2 regions of the Cytobacillus sp. FSL H8-0458 genome follow, and region 1 is predicted to be linked to the other one. Evidence: riboswitches for the same ligand, from Rfam matches in the RefSeq annotation. Region 1 holds a riboswitch; the other holds the start of a gene.
What was found. Region 1 has a riboswitch for FMN ahead of NYE23_RS02750 (ECF transporter S component). Riboswitches for the same ligand answer to the same signal wherever they lie in the genome.
Positions count from the first base shown of each region.

Region 2: it holds a riboswitch for FMN, as region 1 does, so the genes downstream of both, ribD (bifunctional diaminohydroxyphosphoribosylaminopyrimidine deaminase/5-amino-6-(5-phosphoribosylamino)uracil reductase RibD) here and NYE23_RS02750 (ECF transporter S component) in region 1, are expected to answer to the same signal.

Region 1 is NZ_JBBOBR010000001.1:546,448-556,922, reverse strand. Features, by position in the region: gene NYE23_RS02770 (CPBP family intramembrane glutamic endopeptidase) at 1-507, opposite strand, end outside; gene NYE23_RS02765 (RecQ family ATP-dependent DNA helicase) at 514-2,013, opposite strand; gene NYE23_RS02760 (helix-turn-helix domain-containing protein) at 2,010-3,068, opposite strand; gene NYE23_RS02755 (ferredoxin) at 3,330-3,578, shown strand; gene NYE23_RS02750 (ECF transporter S component) at 3,706-4,290, opposite strand; FMN riboswitch at 4,453-4,624, opposite strand; gene NYE23_RS02745 (histidinol-phosphatase) at 4,780-5,592, opposite strand; gene NYE23_RS02740 (LysM peptidoglycan-binding domain-containing protein) at 5,661-6,560, opposite strand; gene NYE23_RS02735 (hypothetical protein) at 6,775-8,037, opposite strand; gene sigX (RNA polymerase sigma factor SigX) at 8,012-8,563, opposite strand; gene NYE23_RS02725 (ATP-binding protein) at 8,816-10,475, opposite strand, start outside.
Region 2 is NZ_JBBOBR010000001.1:811,079-821,553, forward strand. Features, by position in the region: gene NYE23_RS04170 (TlpA disulfide reductase family protein) at 1-199, shown strand, start outside; gene NYE23_RS04175 (EcsC family protein) at 218-1,039, opposite strand; FMN riboswitch at 1,172-1,408, shown strand; gene ribD (bifunctional diaminohydroxyphosphoribosylaminopyrimidine deaminase/5-amino-6-(5-phosphoribosylamino)uracil reductase RibD) at 1,551-2,648, shown strand; gene ribE (riboflavin synthase) at 2,648-3,304, shown strand; gene NYE23_RS04190 (bifunctional 3,4-dihydroxy-2-butanone-4-phosphate synthase/GTP cyclohydrolase II) at 3,330-4,523, shown strand; gene ribH (6,7-dimethyl-8-ribityllumazine synthase) at 4,538-5,014, shown strand; gene NYE23_RS04200 (NCS2 family permease) at 5,244-6,542, shown strand; gene NYE23_RS04205 (EAL and HDOD domain-containing protein) at 6,832-8,076, shown strand; gene dapF (diaminopimelate epimerase) at 8,203-9,186, shown strand; gene NYE23_RS04215 (DNA ligase D) at 9,204-10,475, opposite strand, start outside.

The DNA.
Region 1 (10,475 bases):
AACCAAATTATTGGTTATATGATAAATATAACCTATAAAAAAGCTTAATGTAATAATATTTACAAACAAAAACCAATTAAAAAGATATCGATAATGAACTAGCGCAAAAATTAGACTTGATATCGCAAGTCCGAAATGGGTCTGAATGACACCCCTGAAGAGAAGTTCTTCGCTTATAGCCACAACTGCTGCAATAAAAGCAATATGAAGAAAATGGCGGTTTTGAAAAATTTTCTTATTTAACCCTCCGTCATCATACATTTCCTCAGGGAGGAGCTTCATCAAGACAATATCAATCAGGACAACAGCCAATCCTGCCGCTGCTCCTATTACAAGAATATCAATATCATCAAGTATAAAAAGAGCCTGGAATTCCTTAAAGCTGTTAAAAAATATAATACTTAGGATGAATGCAATGGCTAAAATAAGCACCTGAGTAAGATATAGATGAAATAATAGTTCCTTGTCAGTTAATTCCTTAATGATATCCTCGTATCTTTTCTTCATTTTGGTTCACTCACCTGGAATCAGGAGATATTCTAAATGATTTTTCCAATCATAGAACGTTTTATCCTGATTATCTGATTTTGTGTTTCTTGTGAAATTTTCAATTTGCAAACCGCATATATCACAGCAGAATTGAACTGAGGTATTTTTTTTCTCATCAAAGCAGGAAAGTATATTCTCTCTCCGGCAATTTTTCTTGTGAATCCATCTGTATACTTCCTCAATGCTATTTCTTTTAAATTTGATTCTGTCTTCGCAGTACCCATTCATTTCCTGCAGAATCCTTTTAAAACCCAGTCCAGATTTGTTTTTCCGTTCAAAAAAATCATAAAATATTCTCCATTGAATATCTGTTAAACCGGAACGCTGCTTAATTTGCTCTTCATAAGCACTGATATTCATGATCGCATTCGGGTTTTCTTCCATCCAGTCGCTGATCCAATCGATTTGAGACCTGTCAGGTAATTCATTTTCTGCAATCTGCAGAGGAAGCTGCTCATCACCCGGTGCATAGAGCATAATAGCAATACTTTGTTTTCCATCTCTCCCCGCCCGTCCAATTTCCTGCAAGTAAGATTCAATTTGAAGAGGCATATGAAAGTGTATCACATACCGGATATTATCTTTATTAATTCCCATGCCAAAGGCGCTTGTAGCGCAAATAAGCTCGAGTTGGCCGTGGATAAACTGCTGCTGCACAAGGATGCGGCTTTCATTATCCATTCCCCCATGATAAGCCATCACTCTTTTAGCTCCTTTTTCCCTCAGCAGATCGGCTGTTTGTTCAGCCATTTTTTTGCTGGAAAAATATATAATGCCAGGACCCTTAAGGCTCTCCGCAAGCTCCACGAGCCTCTCTGTTTTTACACGGTAATTTTCTGCCTTTTCTACAGTCAGTGCAATATTAGGACGGTCAACCGAGAAAATAAATTCGCTGCAGTCCAGTATGCCGAGTGACTTTTTTATATCTGCTTTAACTTCACGGGTAGCTGTGGCAGTTAAAGCAAGTGTAACGGGGTTTCCTATCTTTTGTCTCACTTCGCCAAGCTTTAGATAATCAGGCCTGAAATCATATCCCCATTGGGAGATGCAATGAGCCTCATCAACAACAAATAAAGCTATGCGCAATTTTTTCAGCTGAGTTAGTACTGATTCATAATAAAGCATTTCAGGAGAAATAAAGATAAACTTATACTGGTTCAGGTTAATTAATGCCTGTCTTTTTTCTGTGCGGGATAAAAAAGAATTGAATGCTATCACCTTTTTTTCCCCATTCATCATAAGCTGTTCGGCCTGATCCTGCATCAGGGACAGCAAAGGAGAAATAATAATCACCTGGCCTTCAATCATATATCCCGGCAGCTGATAGCAAAGGGATTTACCTGTACCTGTTGGCAGCATGGCAACAGTATTTCTGCCTGCGAGCACGGATTCAATAATTTCCTTTTGTCCAGGCCTGAAGGCAGGATATCCAAATTTGCTTTGCAATAGTGCTTCCAGTCTCATTGTCCCTCTCCAAGCTTTGCCATTACTAATCTGATTTCAAAATAATCGGATTCAGGCACTATTTGACGTATTTGCTTTAATTGCAATGAATCAGCACTGCTGGCTGCATGAATGATCAGTTTCTGTTTAGCCTCTGAGACATAACGAGTGATATTAAATCCACTGTCGTTTAACGCCACTTCCACAACATGATCCTCAATGGTACTTTTTTTCAATCTTCTCATTTTAGCAATATCATCCAAATCCAGTCCCTGTTTTAACAGTGTGTAAGTCTTTTGGGCAGACAATGTCAGTTGAACTTCATTTCCTGCATCGCTCACGATCTTATTGATAAGCGGATATTTGGCAGGATTTTCTCTTGCTCTTTCCAGTATATGGTGAATAGCTCCAAGGAACTGATGGTGGTAATAATCCTGACTGATTCCGAGCTGTTCTGAAGCCTGAACAGCTGTGAGGCCAATACGGTTATAGCCTGTCAGCCTCAATGTCAGCACAGCAGGATTAATATCACTTAGCTCTTCGAGGGACTGGCCAAGTTCCCTGTACAGCATAGCCCCAACTTCATTGCGGGCAAATCCCGATGTTCTCAGAAAGTCTTTCAGCCATTCATGAACATCTCTTTTCCTTTGGATAGGAAGGTATTTTACATTATTGTTATTTAAATGTGATATTACCTGAATTAAAAGAGTAATCCTCTCCCAAAACAATTCACCTGTACTATGATACAGCCATCCGTTTAATGATGAAGGAATTGGACATTCTAAAAGAGATCTTTCCAGTTCTTTCTTCCCTTCTGCAGTCAAAATGTAATGCTTTTCATCAATGGAAGTCATCCAGCTGCTGTTTATGATTTCTTCTGCAAGATGGTCCAGAACTCCCCTGCTTAAATTTCCAAAGGTGCGAAAAAGTGGGGTTAATTGAAATAAATGAGCATCTTGGATGGTCTGGGAAGACTTTTTCCCATTCATCAAATGTAAAATGGAATATATAGTTCTTTGCCCCTGTAATTCTTTAACACAGTACATTATTACAGTTTTCAAATATGATCTATGCATTAATGTTCACCTTACGGCTTAAGATTTTTTTCAAGTTTCATTACATTCATTTTCTTACTTCTATTTTATCATGAAAGAAATCGGCAGGCCGTTTTAATTATTTTTAACAGGGTAAATTATGCCTAAACCCTTATGTGATAAGCATTCTCAATACATTTTCTATTGAAAAGTTGAACATACAGTTTTACAATAGGATGTGAGGAATGTGTTACCATCATCTTGATGGAAGATTAATTGTTTAATTCTTGGGAGGTTTTTTTCATGGCAAAGTATACAATTGTTGACAAAGAAACATGCATTGCATGTGGAGCTTGCGGCGCAGCTGCACCGGACATTTATGATTATGATGATGAAGGCATCGCATTTGTTACCCTTGATGATAACCAGGGTATCGTTGAGATTCCAGATGTATTAATTGACGATATGATGGATGCATTCGAAGGCTGCCCAACCGATTCAATCAAAGTTGCTGATGACGCTTTTGATGGCGACCCGCTTAAATACGAATAATCCTTCAACCATACTCTAATCTTTGTTAAGCTACTGCTCCCTTTCAACTAGAAAGGGAGTTTTTTTATGATGCTATCAAATTGAAAAAGCAGCGGAACATTTGCCGCTGCTTTAAATTATATATTCATTATGCTGCGCTTTTCATTACAGCCTGCTTTTCCACCCAGGTTCTCATGCGTGTAAAAATCAGCATGAAAACAATTGAAATAATAAGTCCTTTTAAAATATTGAATGGCAAAATCCCTGTCACAATCATTGTTCTCATTTCAGGCGCTGACATTGCCGGGAAATTCAGGAAGAAAGTATATGCCGGCAGAATGACAAGGTAATTAAGCACACTCATAATAACAGCCATCACCATGGTGCCGATTACGAGCCCAAACGTCATGCCTTTTTTGGTCTTCAGCTTTCTGTATACATAATAAGTAGGCAAGACGAACAAAATGCCTGCCGCAAAGTTTGCAATATGTCCGACAGGTACACCTGTTGCACTCCCTGTCATGAAGTAATCAAGAATATTTTTAATAAGCTCCACTAATATTCCTGCCGCCGGTCCAAAGATTAACGCTGCGATTAATGCAGGAATATCGCTGAAGTCAATCATTAAAAATTGCGGAAACGGAGGAATTGGAAAATTGAGCAGCATTAATACGTAAGAGATGCTGCTTAGCATTCCGATGGCAACCATTGATTTGATATTAAGTTTTTTCAAGTTCCTCTCTCCTTTTTAGGACTATCTCTCCTATAGAAGAAAGGTTCAGCTAAGCAAATATCTTCGCAATAAATAACCCCCAAGCTAAAATAACTTGAGGGAGAATTGCAAAGGCACGCTTAATAACGTTCAAAACCTGCATTTTTTGAACGTCTGCAGAACCTCCATCTTCTCCCATCCAGACTGTACTGTCGGCTTTGGAATCGCACCAAATCCTGCCCAATTAAATGCAAAGCGTTTTTCGATTAAAACGCTTCTCTCAGGCTCGCGGGCTTAGAGTCAAGACTGACCCATCACCGCCGGTCGGGAATTTCACCCTGCCCCGAAGATAGACCGTATTTATTTATACAGATTAATTATACTGAAAAAAAGTTATTCTGTGAAGGGATTTGTTTATCTGTATGTACTTGATACATATATTTATCCATGCCCTTGCCTATTAAATTTTTTTGGATAATACAAAAGGGAGGCTCCGCCATCCCTTTTGTATTATCCAAGCGGATATTCCTTTCTTTCTCCTTTGGAAAAAGTCATGATGGACTGATATCCGACTTCTTTTGCCAGAGCAATCGCCTTATCAAAATCGGCACCTACATGTTCAGGAAAGTGCGCATCAGATGAAAGTACAATCGGGATATTTTTATCATAGCATTTCTGCAGGAGCCGTTTGTCCGGGTATAATTCACCGACTGGCTTTCGCAGACCGGCTGTGCTGATTTCAACACATGTCTTGGATTCTGACAATGCATTGGCTGCACGATCGTACTGCTCCAGCAAAAATTCTTCATCCTGGGGCACATATTTAAAAATTTTCACGAGGTCTAAATGGCCTACAATATCAAATAAATTTGATTGGGCCAGTGTAACCACTTGATCAAAATATTTCCGATATACTTCATAAAGATCCCGTTTATCCCATTCTTTTCTAAACTCAGCAAGATCTATGCCGAAATCTCCAACCCAATGAATGGATCCAATTACATAATCAAATGAGTAACTGTTAATAAACTTCGCCATTTCATCATGCTTGCCCGGCGTGTAGTCCATTTCGATTGACATTTTTACATCTATATTATTACCCCACGCTTCTTGAAAAACTTTCACATAGTCTTTCATATCATAAAAGCGCCTTTCGTTTACCCATGGATTTTGCAGAATGTCTGCTGTCTGAAAGAAATGATATGCATGCTCCGAGATGCCAAAAGATTCAATCCCTTTCCGGGCTGCAGCATCTGTGAATTTTTTTAAATAGTCCAGGCTTAGCGTGCCATTTTCAAGATGGTTATGATAGTCTGTAAGCATTTCTCTAACTCCCCCAGTTTTTTACCCATTATACTTTAAGGGAGTAAAGCGGTGCAATCATTTCTATACTAATTTTTGTTAATGATTAGAATTTGTCCAATTTTGATAACATCTGAATTTGCATTGTTTACCTCTTTAATAGCTTCTGCTGTTGTATCATGCATTTTCGCTATAGAAGTTAATGTATCGCCTTGTTTAACAGTGTATTCGCTAAATTTGCCGGGTTTTATCAGCAGCTTTTGACCTGTAAAAATGTGATCAGGATTAATATTATTTAGATCGGCAATATCACCGGGCTGCAGATTATAGTGTGCAGCGATGGTCCATAATGTTTCCCCGGTTTTAACTATATGGTAGGTTTCCCCGGAATAATTTGTTATTTGCCCCGAATTAAAATTAGACGGCCTGGCTGAAACTTCACGTGCGTTTTCAGTTCTTACCGCTGCATTTACAGCTTGTCCAACTTCTCCCATGCCGAATGCCACAGAAGGATCAACTGCATTTATTTTATCAGCTGTCCATGCCTGCGCATGTATTTCAAAATGAAGATGGACTCCTGAAGAGTCACCCGTGCTTCCCATCAATCCGATCTTCTGTCCGAGCGCAACTTTTTCACCTTCAGCAGATAATCGTTTATTCAGATGGGCGTATACTGTTTCAGTTTGGTTGTTATGTTTAATAAATATCACATTTCCGTATGTTTGAGAGTAATACGACCTGGACACAATTCCAGAGTCAGCGGCATAAACCGGAGAACCGGAATCTCCGGCAATATCAATGCCCTTATGCTGACCACTTCTTGTCCCATACGTGTCCGTAATAACACCATCTGCCGGCCACACCCAATGCTCTGTCAACTCAGAAATTTTTGGCTCAGCAGCTTTAGAATGCTTCCCTCCCAGAAATAGCAGACTCACACAAAGAGCCATTATTCCTGCGATAAAGAAACGCCTTATGTAATCCTTCATTCTTTTCCTCCTATGATGTCAGCTGAAATATCCGTACGAGTGCTTTCTTTCCGCACCCTCTTTCACCCTATGACAGCTTGTACTCTTTTAGAACAATTAACAATAAAGCTCATAAAAGCACAGTGATTAGTATTCTTCCAGCAGCAAGGTTTTTATGCAGATATGGAGGAACTTTATCCTGAAATGGAAAAGACGGCCACATAGGGCCGCCTTTCTAATTTGGCAAATCTCGTTTATTAGCAGCTACCGGAACCTTTAAATCCTCATTAAGATCAAACTTGCCAATTTTATCAACATCTGCATTTTCTAATTTGACCGTGTCGAAATCAAAGTCTTTTGCCGTAAGAAGGATTGCTTCGATCGCATGAAGTGTTGGTGCATTATCGATTATTTCTGATTCATTATTAAAACGGATTATGAGTTTGCCATCCTTTATTTCTTCTATTTCAAAATCAATATCATCCGGTATGGATGCCTGTAAATTATTTTCAGTCCTATTTTGCTTCATGGCTTTTAGAGCATCTTTTACCGAATTGAGCTCTTCTCTTAACGGGACCAGGAATGGTGTTGAATCAGAACCATTGGAATATAAGAAATAATAAATTAAGTTACCATTGCTATTTTCCGGGATAAATTCCTCTCTATATCCATAATGGCTGAACTCAATGCCGGCTTTCCCTTCCGTCGTGAGGTTAATCTTTTCTATATCAAGATTTTTCATTATATTTGCCATAACCTTCTCTAAAAGCAACTCTGTGGTGGAGGACATACTGTATGGGTGATCCGCAGGCACATCAACTGTCAGTAAATTACTTTCCTGATCATGTGTTAAATTTGCTTTTAAAGGATAGTAATCCTCTAAACCCCATGTATCCTCAGTAAGTTTGCTCATCGTGTCTTCAAATAACTCAAATTTCGTTCTGCGCGGATCCTCATCAACTAAAACGCTGACAGGTACTATATTTTGAGCCTCCTTATCAGGAATCGCATAAGTCAGCACTTCCTTTCCTGCCAAGTCTTCTTCATAAACGGCAGTAGGGCTTGCTTCGGATGAAACAGACTTCATGCTTATATCATCGCTTGAGTCTTTTTCCGGGTCACCGGAAAGCTGCGCATGATCCTCTTGTGGATCTTCTTCTTTTGCAAGAGGTTCCGGGTCTGAATCTTCGTCTTTTGCTTCCGATATGCTGTTATTGTCACCTGTTATTTGTTCAGATGATTGTGTCAGTTCTGATTGAATTTCGACTTGCTTATCAGCAGACTCCTGCCAATTCATAAGGTTCGGGGCAAGAATGAAAAGCAGGAGCAAGGCAGCAGCCGCTGCTGCAGCAGGCAGCAGCCATGTTCTTTTCTTTTGTTTGCTCATCTTGATTTCTATGGTTTGATAAATTTCTCTCGGGTCACGATTATCTTTAATTTTAGGCATCTGGCTCAGCAATTCCTTAAGCTGCTCATCGCTCCACTTTGATTCCTTCATTATCCATTCCCTCCTTTGCCTTAAATTGTTCCATATGATTTTTTAGTACCTTTAACGCACGATGCTGTGTTGTCTTCACCTTACTTTCAGTCCAGCCAAGTGAATCAGCTGTTTCTGTAATGGTAAGTTCATGTATATATCTCATAATAATGACAAGCCTCTGGTCCATGGTGCATAAATCCAGACAGCGATAGATCATCTGAATTTCTTCTCGTTGAACAGCAATTTCTTCAGGCAAGGGGAGCTCATCCTTTACCTGCTGAGTTGACCAGTCAAATTTCTCCATAATCTTTTGTTTCCAGCCCTTTTGCTTGCGAAAGGAATCAATGGCAACATTCCGCGCAATTGAAAAGAGCCATGTTTTTTCGCTGCTTTTCCCTTCAAATCTTTCATAAGACTTTAATACTCTTATATAGACTTCCTGGACTAAATCCTCAGCCAGTTCCTTGTTTTTGACCATATAAAAAAGAAATTGAAAAACGTCCTGATGGTATTTTTTATAAAGTTCATCAAAAACGGAGTCCATGAATTCCCCTCCCCGTTCAATAAAATAGTCGTTCTCTCTCTAAAAAAAGTTACAGTTTAACTATATTATTATTGTGCAGAAAAGCGCAATAGCCTGATTGGATGGAGGATTACTCCCTGCCTTCGAATCCGAACAGCCAATGCCTTTTCATTATAATTCAAAAAGAAAGGGAAGGAAATTCTTGCATCTCCTTCCCTAGCCTATAATTAATTGTTTCCCGTGTATCAAGAACATTCGCCATAATTCCCGTCTTTATCCGTCATTTCGAGGGATAAATATTGAAAATGTCGTACCATGACCGGTCTTGCTTTGAACAGTAATATGCCCTTTATGAGCTACAATAATATTTTTTGCAATTGCGAGTCCAAGACCAGTTCCGGATCGCCCCCGTGTTCTTGCTTTGTCGGCTTTATAAAAACGTTCAAAAACGAACGGCAGGTCTTCTTCGGGGATTCCCGAGCCAGAATCTTTCACTTCGATAAACAGCCCCCGTTCATCACTCCGTTCGATAACTTTAACCTCTCCGTTATGAGGGGTGTGCCGGATGGCATTATCAATCAGATTGGTCATAACCTGTTCTATTCTGTCCGGATCAAATTGAATAGATAAACCTTTGCTTTGCAAATCATGTTCCAGAATAATTTCCTTCTCTTTAGCGAGCCCCTGAAACTTCCTGGTAATTCTTTGCAGAAATGAGTTTACCTCAGTTTCTTCCATTGTCAGCTGAATATGTCCGGCTTCCATTCTGGCAAGATCCAGCAGTTCATTCACAAGCCGGCCCATTCTCAGGGATTCATCATAAATGACACTTGCCATCTCTTTTTTCTCTTCATCCGTGCCGGCAATATCATCAACAATCGCTTCACTATACCCTTGCATCATCGAAATTGGCGTCCTTAATTCATGTGAAACATTCGCTATAAAATCGTTGCGGAGCTTATCCAGCTTACGCTCCTCAGTCATATCCCTGATAACTGCAACCGCTCCCCTAATATATTTATTATTATAAAGAGGGCTGACGATTATCACCCAGGAACGTCCCTGGATAGAGATTTCGCCAATCTGTTCCTTCTCGGTATTAACAGCAAGCTGGAAGAGCTCCATTACTTTGGAAGGGACTTCCTCTGTATTATTCTCAATGTCATCCAGCTCATAAAACCAGCTTTGCAAAAACCGCTCTGCAGGAGGATTGGTGATCAGAATTGTTCCATCCCGGTTGAAGGTGATTACCCCATCGGCCATCCCGCTTAAAATGCTTGCCAGCTGTTCTTTTTCCTGGCTTAAAGCATTCATATTAAATTTCAGCTGTCTGCCCATCTGATTAAAAGCCATGGCTAATTCGCCAACCTCATCATTAGTCAGAATCGGAACTTTTGTATCAAATTTACCTCTTGCTACCTCAAAGGCAGCTTCTTTCATTTTTCTTAGCGGAGCATTGATTCTTGTTGATAAGAAAAAAGCAAAGATGGTTGTTAAAATGATGGCAACTCCCGCAGCAAGCAATATGAACTTTGTCGTTGAACGCAATGTTTCGTGCATAACTTCGATGGACTGATAAATAAAAACGGCTCCATTGCTGCCGTCACCATGAAGCGGGACTCCAATGATAAGAATTTTACTGTCGTCATCTGCGGATACGTCTGTATACTCAGGATTAACGGATGTTACTTTTTTTACAGTCTTATCTTCCGTGAGAACTTCTTTTAAATCATCTTCCTCAGTGAGGTAGGAAATGGGCAGTTTTAATGAATCTGTATGGTTAGGAGAATAGTAATACTCTTTCGGCGAATTAATAATGACTACTTTTGTAACATCATCGACAAGCTCCCAGGAAATCTCCAAACCGACTTCACGATTATGTTCTTTTAAAATTCTGGTTATTTTATGGGCCGTATTCGATAATCCTTTTTCT
Region 2 (10,475 bases), 260 kb from region 1:
AGATGCTGAGAAGTTCGTGAAAGAGCTGGGTCTGACTTTTACAATCCCTATGGATGTAAAAGGCGCTGTTGGTGCGGATTATAATATTATGGCCTATCCTACAAGCTATTTTATTGACTCTGATGGAGTTATTAGAGAAAAGGTTTTGGGAGCCTTAAATGAAGAATATATGGAGAAGGAGATCAAAAAGCTTCCATAAACAAACCGGAGAGTCATATTAGCTCTCCGGTTTTATATCTGCAATCATATCCTGGTGAAGCCTATTAACGATTACTCTTTTTCTGTATAGCATTATGCCGGCTTCGGCAATATCGTTAACAGCTGAGCGATTTATAAAAGCACCAAAAAGCAATCCGGCTATAGGGATCATTTGGAAAAGTTTTTTCCATCCTATTTGGTCCCTGTACGAAAACACAACCTCTCTCCAGCCTTGAAGCTCAGAAACGACTTCCCTCTTCGGTCCTTCTTCTTTAGCGCCAAACATGGTAAGCTGCTGCAGAATGGTTTTTTTTCCAACAATGTCACTGGAAACAAATTGAAGGATTTTGACGATGAACATTCTTTCATTTTTATCTGCAGGATCGAAACCATAGCAAATCGCAATATCCTGCAGTGTTTTTAATTGAATGCCGAGGAGAAGGGGGATATCAATGGTCAGGGTGAAAATCCCTCCGACTCCAGTTCCAGCACCCTGCAATGCAGCGGTCCTTTTTCGGTTTGCGGTTAGCTTTTCCGCGGCTTCATCTATCTTTACTATGGGCAGGGCTTCTACATCCTGCAGGGTATGGATATTCTGTCCAGGATAATAATTCTTTAACGCTGCTGCTGAACTTAAATATCTTCCTCCTGATTGAATGTACGTGCCAAGCTCATCAAGAATCACTCCAACCTTTTTTTGTATGAACTCCGGTGTGAATCTATCAATAAGTTTGAAAGGCAGCCTCCCGAGCTTCTCCCAAAACCACAAATCACCTTGGTCTTTTTCCCATTCTTCGCATTTCTTCAATTCATTTATCAGCTGTTCTTTCTGTTCAATCATTAGTACCGCCCTTTCCTTCCTTCTTCTATATTTTAACTATACGGCTGGTAAAAGCAAAAGTTTCAATTCTGTTATAACCAATTCTCTTTGTATATTCCGACTATTCATGGTAAGATTCTTATAATAGAATAGGATTTCCTTCGGGGCAGGGTGAAATTCCCAACCGGCGGTGATGAGGGTACGCCCTCTTAGTCCGTGACCCGGTTTTATTAGCAGAGATAGGTGCTTGCGCTTTTAAAAGATAAGTTTGCAAAATGCTGAAGCTAGATAAGTGTCTAGCTCCAGGCGCCTTCCGCTTTTCTTATAAAAACGGTGGATTTGGTGAAATTCCAAAGCCGACAGTGAAAGTCTGGATGGGAGAAGGAATGAGTATAGTAACGCGTTGAAAATTTCATTTTTAAACGCTTATTTCGTCATGTGTTATTGCCCCGTTTCACCTACTTGGTGTACGGGGTTTTGCCGTTTCATACTTAATTTGGAGAAATAGTAAGGGAAGGAGGATTCAAATAATTTGAACCATCAGGAATATATGAAGTTAGCCATCAGTCTGGCAGCGGCAGCCAAAGGACAAACAAGTCCTAACCCGCAGGTGGGTGCGGTTGTTGTTAAAAATGGTGAAATTCTGGGGATGGGTGCTCATTTGAAAGCAGGAACTCCTCATGCAGAAGTCCATGCGATTGCTGCGGCTGGCGATGAGGTTAAAGGCGCTGATATTTATGTCACTCTTGAACCGTGCAGCCATTTTGGCAGGACTCCGCCATGCGCAGACTTAATTATTAATTCGGGAATTAATAGGGTTTTTATTGCTTCTGCCGATCCAAATCCTCTGGTTTCAGGCAAAGGAATCGAAAGGATGCAGGATGCCGGTATTGACGTGGTGACCGGTCTATTGAAGGAGGAAGCAGATGCCCTAAACGAACCATTTTTCCATTTTATAAAAACAAAGACGCCATACGTAACCATTAAAGCAGCTTCATCGTTTGATGGGAAAACAGCTGCAAAAACCGGTGACAGCAAATGGATTACCTCTCCAGAATCCAGGCAGGATGTACACCGTCTACGGCATGAACATGACGCAATACTTACAGGTGTAAATACCATCATTCACGATAATCCCCTTTTAACCGCCAGGCTGCCCCAAGGCGGAAAAAATCCCATTCGAGTTGTATTAGATACAAATCTGAGAATTCCGGCTGACGCAAATGTCATCCGAGATCAATCTGTAAAGACCATAATTTTTACCGGCTGCGAAATAGATCGGTCAAAGGCAGAAGAGATTAAGAAGTATAATGCTGAAGTTTTTTCTTTTCCTGCTACTGAGGTGCCGATTAAAGAAGTATTAAAAAATTTAGGTGAAAGAAATATCATGACTTTATTTGTTGAGGGCGGATCAGAGGTTCATGCTTCATTTATAAAAAGTGGTTTCTTTCAGCAGATAATCCTTTATATGGCTCCTAAAATTATTGGAGGCAATAAGGCTATTCCATTTATTGGAGGGGATGGTGCCGACTATGTTAAAGACGGCTCTGTACTGGAATTCACAGAAATTCAAAGGATTGGCGGAGACCTTAGAATTACCGCAAAACCGCTGAGGGAGGCCAGGGAATAATGTTTACTGGAATTATTGAGGAACTGGGAACAGTAAAAAAAGTAGTTCAGCAAGGCAAGGCAATGAAACTGACGATTCAGGCCTCCGAAATTTTATCAGATGTTCAATTGGGGGACAGCATTTCGGTAAATGGCGTGTGTCTCACGGTTACGGAATTTGCAAATAATGAATTTTCAGCAGATGTCATGCCTGAAACGTTCAAAAGTACTTCGCTTTCAGCCATTAAAGAACGAACAAAAGTCAACTTGGAAAGGGCGATGTCGGCAAATGGCCGTTATGGCGGGCACTTTGTGACAGGGCATGTGGATGGTACAGGTCAGATTCTTAAAAAGACATCGAGTGAAAATGCTATTTATGTACAAATATCTGTGCCGGCTGCCTTAAGCCATTTGCTTATTATGAAAGGCTCTATCGCAGTGGATGGGATTTCACTGACGGTTTTCGGAAATGAAGACAATACAGTTACAGTCTCGATCATTCCCCATACAGCGAGTGAAACGGTATTGGGCTTCAAAACAGTTGGAGACATTGTTAATCTCGAATTCGATATGCTTGCCAAGTATCTATATTCCTTTATGAACAGGCAGCATCAGAAGACCACACCGCCTAAAGAAGGAATATCAGAAGGATTCCTTAAGGAGAACGGCTTCTTATAATTAGCAAAAGGAGGGGCAATAAACCATGTTCAGTGAAATAAATGAGGCCTTGGAAGATTTAAAAGCAGGAAAAGTCATCATAGTCTGTGATGATGAAGACAGGGAAAATGAAGGGGATTTCCTGGCAATCGCGGAATATGCGAAACCGGAAACCATCAACTTTATGGCCAAAGAAGGCAGAGGCCTGATTTGTACACCCATCACTGAGGAGCTGGCTGAAAAACTGGAACTGAATCCGATGGCAGAAGTAAATACTGACAGCCATGGAACAGCCTTCACAGTAAGTATTGATCATGTGAAAAGCACTACAGGCATCAGTGCTTTTGAGCGTGCTTTCACAATAAAAGAAATGCTCGAGGGTGACGCTAAGCCTTCAGACTTCTCCCGTCCGGGACATGTTTTTCCGCTAGTTGCAAAAAAAGGAGGAGTCCTTAGGAGGGCAGGCCATACTGAAGCGGCAGTCGATCTGGCTCGTCTTGCCGGTGCTGCACCTGCCGGGGTTATCTGTGAAATCATGAAAGATGATGGAACAATGGCGCGCGTGGATGACCTTGAAAAAGTGGCAGAAACGTTTAACTTAAAAATGATTACGATTCAGCAATTGATCGAGTATCGATTGAAACATGACTCCATTGTGAAAAGGGAAGTGGAGATTCAGCTTCCAACAGAATTTGGAGATTTTAAAGCAGTAGGGTATACGAACACTGTCGATGGAAAAGACCATGTTGCTCTTGTAAAGGGAGAAATTGATGAAAATGAACCGGTATTGCTTCGTGTTCATTCCGAGTGCCTGACCGGAGATGTATTCGGATCTAACCGCTGTGATTGCGGACCGCAGCTTGAAGCAGCGCTGACACAGATTGAAAAGGAAGGCCGGGGCATTCTTTTATACATGAGACAGGAAGGACGAGGCATCGGCCTGATCAATAAATTGAAAGCCTATAAGCTTCAGGAAGAAGGCTATGATACCGTCGAGGCAAATCATAAGCTCGGGTTTAAGGACGATCTTCGCGACTATGGGGTAGGTGCACAAATCCTAAGGGATCTGGGAGTGAAAAAAATGCGCCTCCTAACCAATAATCCCCGCAAGATTGCGGGATTGGGCGGCTATGGGCTGGAGGTAGCCGAACGGGTTCCTCTTCAAATGCCTGCCAAATCTGAAAATGAGAATTACTTAAAAACAAAGAAAACAAAACTTGGACATTTATTACAATTTTAAGGGAGCGATTTGAGATGAAAAAGGTAATCGAAGGACATTTAGTAGGAACAGGATTAAAAATGGCAATTGTCGTGTCGCGTTTTAATGAATTTATTACGGGCAAGCTTTTAAGCGGAGCGGAAGATGCACTTAAGCGCCATGGAGTGAGTGAAGAAGACGTGACAGTAGTATGGGTTCCTGGAGCATTTGAAATCCCGCTTGCAGCTAAAAAGCTATCCCAATCCGGAAAATTTGATGCAGTTATTACACTTGGCACAGTAATCCGCGGAGCAACTCCGCATTTTGATTATGTCAGCGGCGAAGTGGCAAAAGGGGTCTCCAGCATAGCATTGCAAAGCGGTGTCCCAGTTATATTCGGAGTTCTGACAACTGACACAATTGAACAGGCTATTGAGCGTGCTGGCACCAAAGCCGGAAACAAAGGATGGGAAGCAGCTGTCGGAGCCATTGAAATGGGCAATCTATATAGACAGTTATCCGTTGGTGAATAAGGTTTCATAATATATATGTATACAGGTGCAGTTATGTTGACCTGTTATCAATCAAAATCGGCGGGATAATATTCGCCGGTTTTTTTTTAGGTATATCTGAACAGACGTCTGACCTTTCTATTGGCAGAATGTATTTTTTTTGTTAAAATACTGCTTGTGGCTCACCCGTGTTTAGATCTGCGGGGAGAGCGGGTAGGGAGAGGGCTAATTGAATAGATAGGTAGTATATATGAATAAGTGGTTTAACCGGCTTTTTCAGCTGAATTCAAATGGAACAACTGTTAAAAGGGAGGTTATGGCTGGGACAATCGGCTTTTTTACGATTGTTTATATTATCGCAGTTAACTCTCTAATTCTCTCTGAAGCAGGAATACCTTTGGAAGCAGCTATCTTTGCAACCATTTTAACTTCGGTGGTTGGCTGCTTGATTATGGGGTTTTGGGCAAATGTACCGATCCTCCTTGTGCCTGGAATGGGAATAAATGCGTTATTCTCCTATACTATGGTCCAATCCATGGGCTTATCCTGGCAGGAAGCATTGGCTGTAGTCTTCATATCCGGTCTAATCTTTATGTTCGTGGCTTTTTCGCGATTTGCACAGACATTAAGTGAATCGATTCCTCATTCACTTAAAGAAGCGATAACAGTGGGACTGGGTCTTTTCCTGATGCTGATCGGACTTGAAAAAGGCGGAATCGTTGAAAAAGGGACAAACTCCATTATTGCTTTAGGTGAGCTTGGAGACCCGCAAGTGCTTGCAACCATCTTAACGTTCCTGCTGGCCATCATTTTATTCATGCGGAATGTACCTGGCAACTTTTTAATTACTGTTGTAGCAGGAACAATGATCGCATGGGCTTTTGGGCTGATAGATGTGCAGAAGACTGATGAAAAGTCGTTCGCACTCTCTGACTATATGGATGTATTTGGAGCAATGTCATTTGATAACTTTCTTTCCGTCACTTTTTGGATTGCAATTTTTTCGTTGACAATGGTTCTGGTATTTGAAAATATCGGATTAGTCCATGGTCATGTTGGTTTTATTAACAGGCCCGAACAGTTTAAGCGTGCTTTTCAGGCAAATTCTGTTTCAGCACTATTGTCCGGTATTTTTGGGACAAGTCCAACTGTAGCAACAGTTGAAAGTGCAGCAAGTATGGCTGCCGGGGGACGTACAGGATTGACAGCAGTTACAACCGGGATGCTGTTTGTGCTTTCTGCATTCTTTATTCCTGTTATTAAGTTGATCCCCAACAGCGCGATTGCCCCTATTCTGATCATTATTGGCGGACTGATGCTTCAAAACATCCGCAATCTTGATTTAAAGGATATGAGCGAAAGCTTCCCGGCTATCTTTATCATTGCCATGATTCCGTTCACTTACAGTATCGCGGACGGCATTGCAATTGGATTTATTCTTTATCCAATCTTAAAGATTTCGATAGGCAAAGCAAAGGAAGTTTCAGTTGCTTTATATGTAATAGCAGCTTTGTTTTTATTCAACTTTGTTTTTCATGTGATTAGTTAATATAGATAATGGGATGTCCTTATAATGGGGCATCCTTTTTCTTTTTTTTGGAAATGCAATTATTCGCAAGGTTTGTTGCTTTTTATATATATATTTGCTGAGTTGATTAGAGCGGAAATCAACGGACAACATTGATAGCTGAAAAAATATGAAAAATGAGCCTGCGAAAAAAAGAAAATATTATAAATAAAATAAAAAAATTCTATTTATTCAACAAGTTTCGACAAGCGTAATAATTAACCTGAGTTAAAATAGGCCTATAGTATTAGGTATTTTCGGAGGTATGTTAATGGAAGTGTTTGTAGCAAGACAGCCGATTTTCAACTCAAAGGAAGAAGTGTTCGCTTACGAACTTCTGTATAGAAATAATCAGGTGAATGCCTTCCCTGATATAGATGAAGATCAGGCTACAGCTGAGGTTATCATTAATAGTTTTTTAAATATAGGAATCGACCAGCTATCTGAAGGGAAGCCATGTTTTATAAATTTTACGGAAAAATTGCTTAAGCTAAGGGTGCCTGCCTATTTTAGGCCCCGGGAAATTGTTGTCGAAATCCTGGAAACTGTAGAGCCGAGCGCGGAACTTGTCAGGATATGCAGGGATTTAAAGGAGCTTGGCTATCAGGTAGCGCTGGATGATTATGTATTTAATGAAACCAATCCATTTGCAAGGCAATTGCTGAAATATGCAGACATCATTAAGGTGGATTTTCTTAATACCCCAAAGGAGATGCGGAAAAAAATAGAATTGCTTGTTAACCAGCTCAGAATAAAGACAGTAGCTGAAAAGGTTGAGACAAGAGAGGAATACGAGGAAGCCAAAAGCAAGGGGTATGATTATTTTCAGGGTTACTTTTTTGCGAAGCCTGTCATTATGTCTACACATGATGTGCCGGCATATTTTCAATCCTATTATGAGATGATCCAAAACCTGTCAAAAGAGGAGCCAAGTCTTGACCGTATAACCGAGTTAATAGAACGTGACATATCACTGTCTTATAAATTGCTGAGACTAATAAACTCACCGGCTTACCGTCCTAAGCAAAAGATAAATTCTATCCGGCAGGCCATCGTTCTCCTGGGTCTGATAGAGCTTGAAAAGTGGATCTATGTACTGGCAGTAAGGGAAAATATCGTTCATCATTCCCAAATGGCTGAAGAGACCATCAGGTTATCAATGACTCGTGCGAAAATGTGTGAGGAAATAGGCAGACTCCAAACCGGAAAAAGCGTTTCGTCAAGCTATTTTATGACTGGAATGTTTTCATTAATGGATTCATTGCTTAATATCCCGATGAAGCAAATTCTGGATGAGCTTCCCCTGCAGGATGATATTTGTGAAGCCCTCCGCGGGGAAAATAATCATCTTAAAGAGATACTCGATCTTGCTGTTGCAGTCGAGAAAGCACAATGGAGCAGAATCAGTGAAATGTGCGAGAAGCTGAATGCTGATGAAAAAACCATTTTTAAGATCTATTCAGAAGCATTAGCCTGGTCCAGTCAGCTGCTGAATCCTGAAAAGATCACAAACTAAAGCCGCAAGGTTTGTAGAATTATATTCTCAGAGTCTATATAATATAGAAAACAATTATTGAATAATAAAAGCTTTTATGGCACTCTTATCTATAAGTTGAATTACTATTGGTCTGGAGGTATTACATTGAATATTGAACTATTGAAATGTCATGGATCAGGAAATGATTTCTATATTATAGATGAGATATCCAATACGTATCATTTTACAGAAGAGAATCGTGCGGAGCTTGCCAGAGCTATATGCGACCGCAGCACTGAGCTGGGCTCAGATGGAATTCTTTTCGTATTAAAAAGCGATAAAGCAGATGCCAGGATGCGTGTTTTTAATCCGGATGGTTCTGAAGCCTCAATGTGCGGAAATGGGTTAAGATGCGTTGCCCGTTATGTTTGTGAACTTCTTGGGCTGAAAGAAGCTATCATTGAGACCATGAAAGCTGATTTACAGGTGAAAAAGCAAGAAGATATATTTGTGGACATTCCGACTTATCTTGTTGAAATCTCACCTGTTTCATTCGATTTGAAGGATCTTCCTTTAGTTCTTGATAAAGATACTGTATTTAATGAAAAAGTGAGCGGGATTTCAGATGAATTAGCTTTTACAGCCTTAGCAGTCCCTAATCCTCATTTCGTTTCTATAGTGGAGAAAGAGCAAATAGCATCAGACCTGCAAAAAAAGATCAGCGAATATTTGAATGGGCCAAATGAATTCTTTCCTGATGGAGTAAATGTCAGCTTTGTAATGCCGCTAAAAAAAGGGCAGATTTATGTACGAACATTTGAACGGGGAGTAGGATTTACCAATGCCTGCGGTACAGCGATGTCCGCTTCGACACTTGTCACTTGCATGAATGGGCTGAATAAAATCGAAGAGCCTGTAGAGGTATATAATAATGGCGGAAAGGTGCGCTGTGTAGTCCATGAAGAGAATGGCAGGCAATCCATTGACTTAATTGGAAATGCGAGCTATGTTTACCGCTGTGAAGCAGAGACTAACATGGAAAACCCTGCAGAGTTTTCCCTTTCCCCGAAAGAGGAATATACTGGAGAAATTAAGCAGTATGCTAAACTTCAGGAATATGCTCAGGCAGTACTTAAAGAGTGGTTGTAGGATAAGGCATCAGAGCCTTATCCTTTTTTATTATGTTCCTTTAAAAACTCCAGCACTGGTGAAAACGGCTGAATTTCCTTTGTTTGAAAATAAGTGGTAAAAGGATCGCCATCACTGTTTATCCTTTTAATCATATTGGTTATTTGAAACCTTTCCATAGAGAGCTTTTCGTTAACTTCCTCCCAAAACAGCGGAGCTGCAACTGTTGCCGATTTATTTCCTCTGGGTGAATAAGGGGCTATAATCGTCTTACCTTCTGCATGCTGGATATAATCTACATAAAGCCGCCCGCCCCGGTGTTTCTTTAACCTTTCAATTGTAAAAGAATCCGGGTCTTTGTTTAAGAGATACTGGGCAATGAATTCAGTGAAAAGCCGTGTATCATCAAAGGTATAAGCATTTTCCGGCAAAGGAATATAAACTTGCAGCCCTTTATTGCCGGATGTTTTAACGAAGCTGATTAATTTAAGCTGATCCAGCACCTCTTTAATATAAACAGCGGCTTTAATGGCGAGAGGAAAAGCCTCCCGGGACGGCGGGTCCAAATCAAAAACGATTTCACTTGGTCCGGAGCTTGCGATCGTTTTAAACGGTATATGATATTCAAAAGCAAGCTGGTTGCCAAGCCACAACAAGGTCTTTAAATTATTACAGACAATATAATCAATACCTTCAGACATCTCGGTTTCTACAAAGTCAGGTGCGTAATCCGGGCAGTTTTTCTGGTAGAAGGGTTCGGCAAATATCCCATGCGGATACCGGATAACGGTTAAAAGCCTGTTTTTTAAAAATGGCAGCATATAGGGTGCAACTTCTCTTAAAAAATGAATGTAATCAATCTTTTGAATAGCCGGAGTTTCCCATAATGGCTTTTCCGGATGGGTGATTTCTATTTCTGGAGGCAGGTTTTTCTGCTGCTGTATAAATTGATCATATGTACAGGCATCAGGCTTCAAATCGAAACGAAATTGGTGAAAGTGCGGCTCCCGCATTTGCTCCTCATAGATCTCGAGGTATTTAACATCCACACAGATTGCAGGTTCTACAAATATGAATTGGCTGTTTTCATCTGCTTTATTTTCTTTAATTATTTGAAATAAGGCTTGTTTTTCATCCGGCTTCAAGCCAAAAAGAAACTGTCCGATTCCTATGACAGCATCCCCCTGATATACCCCGGCATAAAAGTATCCATTTGATTTTTCATAAGCAGTGATAAAGCAGGAAACGTATTTCCAGTTTTTGAATTTCAGCCATAAAGAAGATCTTTTTCCTTCTTCCCATTTATTCTT